DNA from 3 places in the Kitasatospora azatica KCTC 9699 genome. Region 2 is predicted to be linked to each of the others. Evidence: riboswitches for the same ligand, from Rfam matches in the RefSeq annotation. Region 2 holds a riboswitch; each other region holds the start of a gene.

Region 1 (3,254 bases), 3.7 Mb from region 2:
GCCCGGTGTCCTGGTCGGAGAACCAGAAGACCGCGCCCACATGGGGGTTGGCGGCGGCTGCCTGCACGGTGTCGGTGGCGATCGCGGCCTGGTAGGCCTCGGTCACGTGGGTGGTGTCCGGCGGGATGGTCTTGCCGTCGGTCGCGGTGCCGGGGCCGTTGGTCGGCGCGCCGGTCTCGGTGATCCAGATCGGCAGGTCGGGGGTGCCGTTGCCGGCCAGGATCGACACCAGGTTGCCCTGGGCGCTGCTGATGTCCTCCATGGCGGTGCCGAAGGAGGTCTTGGCGCTCGGCAGGTACGGATAGGTGTAGGGGTGGTAGCTGATCGCGTCGACCACCTTGTTGCCGCCCAGCTTGCAGACCGCGGTGAGGAAGTCGCCCTGCGAGACGTAGGCGATCGACGGATCGGTGCCCACCGCCGCCAGACCGCCCATCAGCACGTAGGCCTGCGGGTCGGCCTGGCGCAGCGCCTTGCTGGTGGCGGTCAGCAGCTCGGTGTAGCCGGCCGGGTCGGGCTTGGGCGCCCAGAACGGGATGTTCGGCTCGTTCCACACCTCCCACATGTGCACGCCCTGCGATGCGTAGCGCTTGGCGGCGTCCCGGGCGAAGGCGGCGAACTTGGCCGGATCGGCCGGCGGGCAGGCGTCGTCGGTGCTGCAGCCGGCCTTGCGGGCCCACTTCGGCGTGTAGCCGATGGTGGCCAGCACCTCCAGGCCGCGGGCCCGGGCGCCGTTCAGCACCCGGTCGAAGCGCTGCCACTCGTAGGTCTTGGGGCTGTCCGGCTGGATGTCGTTCCAGGACAGGTCGACCCGGATCCACTTGGCGCCGGAGTCGACGGCGTCGCCGAGGCCGACCGCGAGCTCCTGGTCGTTCTTCCAGGTGAGGGTGTCCCCGTAGGCGAGGCCGATCGGCAGCGGCTTGCGCGGGTCGCTCAGCGAACTCGGCGCCGACGGCTTGGTGCTGGTCGCGCCCGGCGAGCCGGACTTCCCGTCGCTCCCCGGCTGGACCGAGGGCGAGGCAGTGGTGACGGTACTGGCCAGAACGGTCGCGAGCGCCGAGACGAGGAACGCCACCAGCGCCACCAGTATCTGCTGCCTTCTCCCCGTGTGCTTCAGCATGCGCTACAGGGTAGGCCAGCGGGCTGTGCGCCAAGCCCCTCGGGGCCCCGGAAGCCACGTTTCGCAACCGTCCGGTACTGGGTCAGACACCGCGCGCGACACTACATATGGGGCTACTCGCAGGAGTCCGCACTACATGTATGCTCACTCTCGCTGTCGACGCAGGGGAATCCGGTGTGAGTCCGGGACTGCCCCGCAGCGGTGAGCGGGGCTGCACACGAAGGGCCCGCAAGTCCGAGGACCTGCCGACGGTGTGCCACCCGGCCTCCCCGCAGAGGCCTCCCAGCACTGAAGTACCGTCCGGCCTCGCGGGTGGGCCAGGGTTGACGCGCGCGCCGGAACGTTTCGGCGTGCCGTTTTTCCCTGCCGCGCGCTCCTCCGGACGAGCCCGTCCGCCGCCGCCACAGGAGAGAGTGCGCCTTGACCGTCGCTGCCTCAGTTGCCCTGCCCTCACAGGGTTCTGCCGACGAAGCCCAGACCGACCCCGGTACTGCGCTGCTTCGGCTGCTCACCGACCGAAGCACCGACCTCCCCCAGGTGGACCCCGGCCACGTCGCCGCCGCCGCGCTGCGCGGCCGCCATGCCGGTTCGGACTTCGCCGAGCTGCGCGGGCTGGCCGTGGACGCCGCCGCTTCGATGATCGCCGAGGACCCGCAGTACTCGAAGCTGGCCGCCCGGCTGCTCGCCCAGGAGATCCTGGACGAGGCCGCGAGCCAGGGTGCGGTCTCCTTCGCCGCCTCGATCGCCGTCGGCCACGCCGAGGGCCTGATCGGCGACACCACCGCCGCCTTCGTGACCAAGCACGCCGCCGCCCTGGACGCGCTGATCGACCCGCAGGGCGACGACCGCTTCGAGTACTTCGGCCTGCGCACCGTGCAGTCCCGCTACCTGCTGCGCCACCCGATCACCCGCAAGGTGGTCGAGACCCCGCAGCACTTCCTGCTCCGGGTGGCCTGCGGTCTCGCGGTCGGGGACAGCGAGCAGTCGGTGGCCGAGGTGGCCGAGCTGTACCGCCTGATGAGCCGTCTGGAGTACCTGACCAGCTCGCCGACGCTGTTCAACTCCGGCACCCGGCACCCGCAGATGTCCAGCTGCTACCTGCTGGACTCGCCGCTGGACAACCTGGACTCGATCTACTCGCGCTACGCCCAGATCGCCCGGCTGTCCAAGCACGCCGGCGGGATCGGCCTGTCGTACTCCCGGATCCGTTCGCGCGGCTCGCTGATCCGCGGCACCAACGGCAAGTCCAACGGCATCGTGCCGTTCCTGCGCACCCTGGACTCCTCGGTGGCCGCCGTCAACCAGGGCGGCCGGCGCAAGGGCGCGGCCTGCGTCTACCTGGAGACCTGGCACGCGGACATCGAGGAGTTCCTCGAGCTGCGCGACAACACCGGCGAGGAGGCCCGGCGGACCCACAACCTCAACCTGGCGCACTGGATCCCGGACGAGTTCATGCGCCGGGTCAACGCCAACGCCGACTGGTCGCTCTTCTCCCCGGCCGACGTGCCGGAGCTGGTCGACCTGTGGGGCGAGGAGTTCGACGCGGCCTACCTGAAGGCCGAGCAGGCCGGCAAGGCCGTGCGCACCATCCCCGCGCAGACCCTGTACGCCCGGATGATGCGCACCCTGGCGCAGACCGGCAACGGCTGGATGACCTTCAAGGACGCCTCCAACCGGGCCGCCAACCAGACCGCGCTGCCGGGCCGCACCGTGCACTCCTCCAACCTGTGCACCGAGATCCTGGAGGTCACCGACGACTCCGAGACCGCGGTCTGCAACCTGGGCTCGGTCAACCTGGGTGCCCACCTGGCCGACGGCGCGTCAGCCGCCGACCTGCTGAACGCGATGGACTGGGAGCGGCTGGACGCCACCGTGCGGACCGCGGTGACCTTCCTGGACCGCGTGGTGGACATCAACTTCTACCCGACCACCGAGGCCGGCACCTCCAACTCCCGCTGGCGGCCGGTGGGTCTGGGCGTGATGGGCCTGCAGGACGTCTTCTTCCAGCTGCGCCTGGACTTCGACTCCGCCGAGGCCAAGCGGCTCTCCACGCTGATCGCCGAGCGGATCATGCTCACCGCGTACGAGCGCTCCAGCGAGCTGGCCGAGCAGTTCGGGCAGCACCCGGCGTACGGCG
Region 2 (3,254 bases):
TGGTCGCGGACTGGATGTACGAGCGACTGACCCAGGAGTACGTGCTGGACCCGGTCAACCGCGAGTTCCTCACCGACGCCAACCCCTGGGCGCTGCACGGGATCAGCGAGCGGCTGCTGGAGGCGGCCGAGCGTGGCCTGTGGGCCGAGCCGGACCCGGAGCTGCTGGCCGAGCTGCAGGCGGCGTTCCTGGAGGCCGAGGGCGACCTCGAGGACCGGTGACCCGCGACTGGTGACACACCGAAGGGGGGCGCCCGGACCACCGGACGCCCCCCTTCGGGTCAACTGGTTCGTGCCGACTAGCGGACGGACCAGCGCTGTTCGACCTTGGCGAAGCGCCAGTAGCCGAGTGCGCAGGCCCAGACTCCGATGAAGAGCCCGGTGATGATGTAGCCGGCGCTGTTCAGGCTGATCGAGGAGATCCAGTCGGTGACCGGGTCGCCCAGGTCCAACTGGTCGTGCAGCACGGTGACCAGCTCGATGGTGCCGATGAAGAAGGCCACCGCGATGGACAGCCCGGTGATGGTCAGGTTGTAGAAGACCTTGCGGACGGGGTTCGCGAACGCCCACTGGTAGGCGAAGTTCATGAAGGTGCCGTCCAGCGTGTCGAACAGGCTCATCCCGCAGGCGAACAGCAGCGGCATGCAGAGGATCGCGTACCAGGGCAGCCCGGAGGCCGCGCCGGAGCCGGCCATCACCATCAGGGTGACCTCGGTGGCGGTGTCGAAGCCGAGGCCGAAGAGCATCCCGATCGGGAACATCTGGCCCGGCCGGCTGATCGACTTGGTCAGCCGACCCAGGATCCGGTTCATGAAGCCCCGGTTGTCCAGGTGCTTCTCCAGCTCGTGCTCGTCGAACTGCCCGGCCCGCATCGCTCTGAAGACCCGGTAGATGCCGGCCAGCGCAACCAGGTTGAGCGCCGCGATCAGGTACAGGAAGCTGCCGGAGACCGTGGTACCGGCCACCGAGAGCACCTTGTGGGTGCGGGAGTTGTCGTCCATCAGACTGGTCGCCAGCTGTGCCCCGCCGCCGACCAGGGCGGCCATGATGACCACCATCGAGGAGTGGCCGAGGGCGAACCAGAAGCCGACCGAGACCGGGCGCTTGCCCTCGGCCATCAGCTTGCGGGTGGTGTTGTCGATCGCGGCGATGTGGTCGGCGTCGAAGGCGTGCCGCATCCCCAGGGTGTAGGTGGTGACCCCCAGGCCGACACCGAAGACCTGGGTCCCGACGGTGTAGTGGTGCGGCGCCACCATCATCACCAGGACGCCGAAGGCGACGATGTGCATCCCCGCGATCACCCCGAGCAGGCCGCCGGTGCGGATCCAGTCCTTGCGTTCGAAGCGGGTGATCGGCTTCGCGGCGATCGGAACAGCGGTTGTTCTGGGCATGGCCATGGGAAGGGGCAGCCTCTCCAGCACCTCGTGGACAGTAGTCGTGCGGTGCCGTGGCCGGTCTCCTGGCTTACGGGTCGAACGTCCTGCCCACCCGGCCTTCCCGGACGCTGCCGCGCCCAGTGGCCGCCGCCGTGAGCACGGCGGTGGCGGTGGGAGAACTCCCCGATCACAGTGGCGAGGGCCGCTCCGGTCTGGGACCCCTGAAGGTCCGTCACCGGTCTTCCCGAACACCACGGCGTCCACCACCGTAGGTGCCGGGACACCTGGTCAGCAACCCTGCCGCAGTGTCGGGGATGTCTCAGCCGCGCTCGGCGACCAGGGCGTAGCGCTCGTCGTCCACCGGGTGCCCCCACAGCTCGGGCTCGGTGGCGAGTTGCTCCACCCGTGCGGTCAGGCCGAGTTCGCCGACCGCCTCGGCCAGCGCCTCGGCGCCGACGCCACCGCTCCAGGGCAGCTTGTCGGCGCCCGGTACGTACGCGACCGGCTCGGCGGGCTGTCGCCAGCGGCCCTCGACCAGCACCAGGCGACCGCCCGGGCGCAGCCGTTCGGTCCAGGCCCGCAGCGCGGCGTGCGGGTCGGGCAGCGTCCAGAGCAGGTGCCGGACCAGCACCACGTCGAACGCGGCGGCGGCGACCGGCGGCCGGGCGGCGTCGCCGACCAGCAGGACCGCGTCGCCGTGACCGGCGGCGGCCAGCTTGGCGCGCGCCTGCTCGACCATGGCCTCCGCGCAGTCCACGCCGGTCACCCGGTGGCCCGCCTCGGCGGCGAGCAGGGTGAGCGAGCCGGTGCCGCACCCGAGGTCCAGCACCTCGGACGGGGCGGCGGGCAGCCAACCGGCCAGTCGCGCGGCCCAGGCGGCGCGGGTGGCGGCGGCGCGCAGACCGTGGTCGGGTTCCTGGTCGAAGGCGGGGGCGGCGGCGTTCCAGTAGGCGGCGATGGCGCCGGTGAGGGCAGTCATGCCACCAGGCTGCCAGCCTCCACTGACACTGCTCCCAGCCTCCGCTGACACCGGCTGTGCTAGGTCACGGGCACCGAGACCAGGATCTGGCCGGTGGCCAGGTCGCGTACCTCGAAGTGGCTGATCTCGCCCGGCTGGAAGCCCACGCCGCCTGCGGTGGTCAGCTGTGGCACCGTGTTGCCACGCACGGTGTAGCCGGCGTCGGGCACGGTCCAGCTGGTGACCGTCTGCTGTGCGCCCGTGGTGGAGACGGCCACCAGGTCACAGCTGCGCGGGCCGGTCACGCCGCCCAGCGTGAGGGTGATCGCGCTGCCCCAGGCCTTCGGGGCCACACCGATGGTGGCGTTCGCACCGGTCGGCCCGGTGGCGCCGTGGCTGACCACGGCGACCGCCGCCGGTGGGGCGGGCGCGGGGCTCGCCTCCATCACGGCCGCCGTCACGGCCGGTCCGCCGAGGACCAGCGCCGCCGCCACGGCGACCAGCCAGCGTCGCCGCACCCGCCCACGCCGGCGGGTGGCGGCGACCTCGTCCAGCAGTGCGTCCAGCAGCCGGGGACTGGGTTCCACCGGCTCCGCACCGCTGGCCGCGTACTCGGCGAGCAGCGGTTCCAACCCGCCGAGTTGGTCCACTTCGCGCCGGCAGCGCGAGCAGCCGGCCAAGTGCTCCTCGAAGGCCGTCCGGTCCGGCTCGTCGAGCAGCCCGAGGACGTAGGCGCCGGCGTCCAGGTGCCGGTCCGACTGTTCCTGGGGGTCAGGTGGGACCCGCGAGCTTGTCACGACGTCACCCCTCTTTCCTCCAGTGCGACCCGCAGCGAGCGCAGCGCGTAGAACACCCGCGATTTCACCGTACCTTCCGGGATGCCCAGTTCGGCCGCCGCCTCGGCGACCGAACGGCCCTTGA
Region 3 (3,254 bases), on a different contig from region 2:
GGGCTGCCGGCGGTGAGCTCCAGGCGGCGGGTGACGGTCTGCGGACCGGTGCCCAGCACCTCGCCGACCACCGCGTGCCCGCCGGGCCACTCCAGCGCGTACCGGCCGCGCCGGGCGCTGGCCACGGTGCGGGTGAGGACCACCTCCCGGGCGCCCACCTCGTGCACCCGCAGCGCCGGCTCGCCCTTGGCCTGGCCGCCCTCGGCCGTGGCGGGGCGCAGGCTGAGGTCGGAGACCCGACGTCCGATCAACAGGGCGGCCGCGCCCGCTGCGATGGCGACGGCGGTGGCCGTGGCGACGGCGGTTCCCCAACGCATGGCTCTCCCCGGGGTGGTGATGGCGGGTCGGACGGGTCCGTCCAGTTCATCGCGTTCCGGTCGGGGCGGCCACCGCAGCGCCGCCGTTGGGACGGACTACGTCAAGGGCCTAGACCGGAAGACCGCCGGTGTCGGTGCGGGCCAGCAGCGCCCAGAAACGGTCGTACGGGGGCTCGGCGGGCTCCGGCTCGACCGCGGGCGTCGCGGGACCCCAGGTCGAGGAACCCCAGTGCGAGGGCACCTGGTGCTCGTTCTGCAGCGCGGCGAGCGCCGTCGCGATGCTCTCCCGCGGCACCGGCACCAGTTTGGCCACCGCCTTCAGCTGCGCCTGCCAGCGGCCGTCCACGCACTGGCGCAGCCGCTGGTCCAGCTCCTCGGCCACGCCGGTGATCCGGACCAGGTCGCGCAGCCGCAGGCCGAGCACCTCGACCAGGGCGGCGCTCTGGTCCGCGTCCCCGCTCCAGCGACCGGTCTGCTCGGCGCTCGCGTAGCTGTGCAGGCCGATCCCGATCCGGGCCGCCGTCTGCTCCTGGGTCAGCTCGCGGGCCACCCGGAAGTCGCGCAGCGAGTCCGGCGCGGTGCCCATCAACTGCGCGGCCGGGCACCACAGGGCCCGGGCCAGCGCGATGAACTCCTCCTCGCCGGGGCGGATCACGCCGCTCTCCCAGCCGAGCACATGGGCCGCCGGCAGCCGTACGCCGTGCGCGGCCATCCCCGCCGCCACCTGCTCCGGAGTGAGTCCGAGGCCGGCGCGATGGGCGCGGGCGGCCTCGGGGGAGAACGGGACCGGAGCGGGGGCGGGGGGCCTGCTTCTTCGCATGCCCGTGACGGTAGGGCCGGGCCGATCCGGCCCCCAGCCGCTGAACGCACGAAGAGCGGCGGCGGGCCTTGACACGGCATTGGACGATTCACCAGCTACGGGCGTTGAACCGGCGCCCCCGCCGGTGTGATCAACCACTCCGTTCGCGGCGGTGGCGCCTGGTTGACGCCCGGTTCCGGCGCGTGATGGGATCCTTGGGCCAAACGGAGGCAAGCAGAGGAAGCCGGTGCGAATCCGGCGCGGTCCCGCCACTGTCACCGGGGAGCACGTTCGAGAGATGGTCACGGCGGTCCGCCACAGGACCGCCGGCAGTGACATCAGCCGGCTCCACCAGCGGGCCCGGGCGTGCGTCTGTACCCGGGAGCCAGGAGACTCTCGCCTCCGGTTACGTCGATCCAGGGCGCGGACCCTGAGTGAGGACACGCTTCGATGCAGCGCGCCGTGCCGCCTGCGCTTGGATACGCGCTCGGCGCGGTGGTCGGCTACGCCGCCGACGCCGCGCTCGCCGACCCCCGCCGCGGTCACCCGGTGGCCGCCTTCGGCCGGGCGGCGGGCTCCCTGGAACGTGTGCTGTGGCGCGACCACCGGGGCGCGGGGGCCCTGCACACCGCGATCGGCGTGGGCGCCGTCGCGCTCGGCGCGGCCGCCCTGCAGCGCCGCGCCGGCTCCGCCCGACGGACCGTCACCGCCGCGCTGGCCACCTGGACGGTGCTCGGCGGCACCTCGCTGACCCGGGAGGCCCGCACCATCGGCGCCGCGCTCGCCGCCGAGGACCTGACGGCGGCTCGGCAGCGCCTGCCGCACCTGTGCGGACGCGACCCCAGCGCGCTGGACGAGCAGCAGATCGCCCGCGCGGTGGTCGAGTCGGTGGCCGAGAACACCGCCGACGCCGTGGTCAACGCCCTGGTCTGGGGCACGCTGGCCGGGGCTCCCGGGCTGCTCGCCTTCCGGGCCGTCAACACGCTGGACGCGATGGTCGGGCACAAGTCGCCCCGCTACCGGCGGTTCGGCTGGGCGGCCGCGCGGCTGGACGACGTGGCGGGCTGGCCCGGTGCGCGCCTCACCGCGCTGCTCACGGTGGCGGCCGCCGACTCCCCCGCGACCGCCTGGAAGGTCTGGCGCCGGGACGGGTCGAGCCACCCGAGCCCCAACGCCGGGCAGGCCGAGTCGGCCTTCGCGGGCGCCCTGGGCGTCCGGCTGGGCGGCACGCTGCAGTACGGCGAGAGGGTGGAGCACCGGCCGGTACTGGGTGCGGAGTTGCGGCCGGTGGCGGTCTCGGACATCGAGCGGGCCTGCCGACTGTCGCGCCGGGTCGGGTTGTTGGCGCTGGGCACGACGGTGGCGGCACGGGTTCTGACGGCACGGGTTCTCTCGGCACGGGGTCTCTCGGCACGGGTTCTCTGGAGGGGACGAATATGAGCAACGCGATCCTGATCGCCGGCACCACCTCGGATGCGGGCAAGAGCGTGGTGACCGCCGGGATCTGCCGTTGGCTGGCCCGCAAGGGGGTGCGGGTGGCCCCCTTCAAGGCGCAGAACATGTCGCTCAACTCGATGGTCACCACCGACGGCGCCGAGATCGGCCGGGCCCAGGTGATGCAGGCGCAGGCGGCCCGGGTGGAGCCGGAGGCGGCGATGAACCCGGTGCTGCTCAAGCCCGGTGCGGACGGCCGCAGCCAGGTGGTGCTGCTCGGCCGTCCGATCGCCGAGGTCGGCGCGCTGGACTACCGGGAGCGCAAGCCGTACCTGCTGGAGCGCTCGCTGGAGTGCCTGGCCGACCTGCGCGGCCGCTTCGACGTGGTGGTCTGCGAGGGCGCCGGCTCCCCCGCGGAGATCAACCTGCGCGACCGCGACATCGCCAACATGGGCCTGGCCCGGGCCGCCGACCTGCCGGTTCTGGTGGTCGGCGACATCGACCGGGGCGGGGTGTTCGCGGCGATGTACGGCACCCTGGCGCTGCTGAGCGCCGAGGACCAGCGGCTGGTGGCGGGCTGGCTGGTGAACAAGTTCCGCGGCGACGCCCGGCTGCTGAAGCCGGGCCTGGACATGCTGCACGAGCTGACCGGCCGTCCGGTGCTGGGCACGCTGCCGATGCTGGCGGGCCTGTGGCTGGACGCG

Evidence for each region. A riboswitch is a leader RNA that binds a small molecule or an ion and turns the genes downstream of it on or off. The one in region 2 is predicted to bind cobalamin.
Region 1: another riboswitch for cobalamin. It lies ahead of BR98_RS16810 (ribonucleoside-diphosphate reductase subunit alpha); the one in region 2 lies ahead of nicT (Nickel transporter NicT).
Region 3: another riboswitch for cobalamin. It lies ahead of BR98_RS09935 (cobalamin biosynthesis protein); the one in region 2 lies ahead of nicT (Nickel transporter NicT).

What each region holds. Positions count from the first base shown of each region.
Region 1 covers NZ_JQMO01000003.1:1,280,010-1,283,263, reverse strand. Annotated here, with positions in the region: gene BR98_RS16815 (cellulase family glycosylhydrolase) at 1-1,117, opposite strand, end outside; cobalamin riboswitch at 1,252-1,381, shown strand; gene BR98_RS16810 (ribonucleoside-diphosphate reductase subunit alpha) at 1,538-3,254, shown strand, end outside.
Region 2 covers NZ_JQMO01000003.1:4,987,736-4,990,989, reverse strand. Annotated here, with positions in the region: gene cobN (cobaltochelatase subunit CobN) at 1-221, shown strand, start outside; gene nicT (Nickel transporter NicT) at 299-1,390, opposite strand; cobalamin riboswitch at 1,432-1,646, opposite strand; gene BR98_RS32880 (class I SAM-dependent methyltransferase) at 1,695-2,354, opposite strand; gene BR98_RS32875 (zf-HC2 domain-containing protein) at 2,414-3,130, opposite strand; gene BR98_RS32870 (sigma-70 family RNA polymerase sigma factor) at 3,127-3,254, opposite strand, start outside.
Region 3 covers NZ_JQMO01000002.1:2,167,711-2,170,964, forward strand. Annotated here, with positions in the region: gene BR98_RS09925 (alpha/beta hydrolase) at 1-317, opposite strand, end outside; gene BR98_RS09930 (helix-turn-helix domain-containing protein) at 427-1,137, opposite strand; cobalamin riboswitch at 1,328-1,534, shown strand; gene BR98_RS09935 (cobalamin biosynthesis protein) at 1,567-2,556, shown strand; gene BR98_RS09940 (cobyric acid synthase) at 2,553-3,254, shown strand, end outside.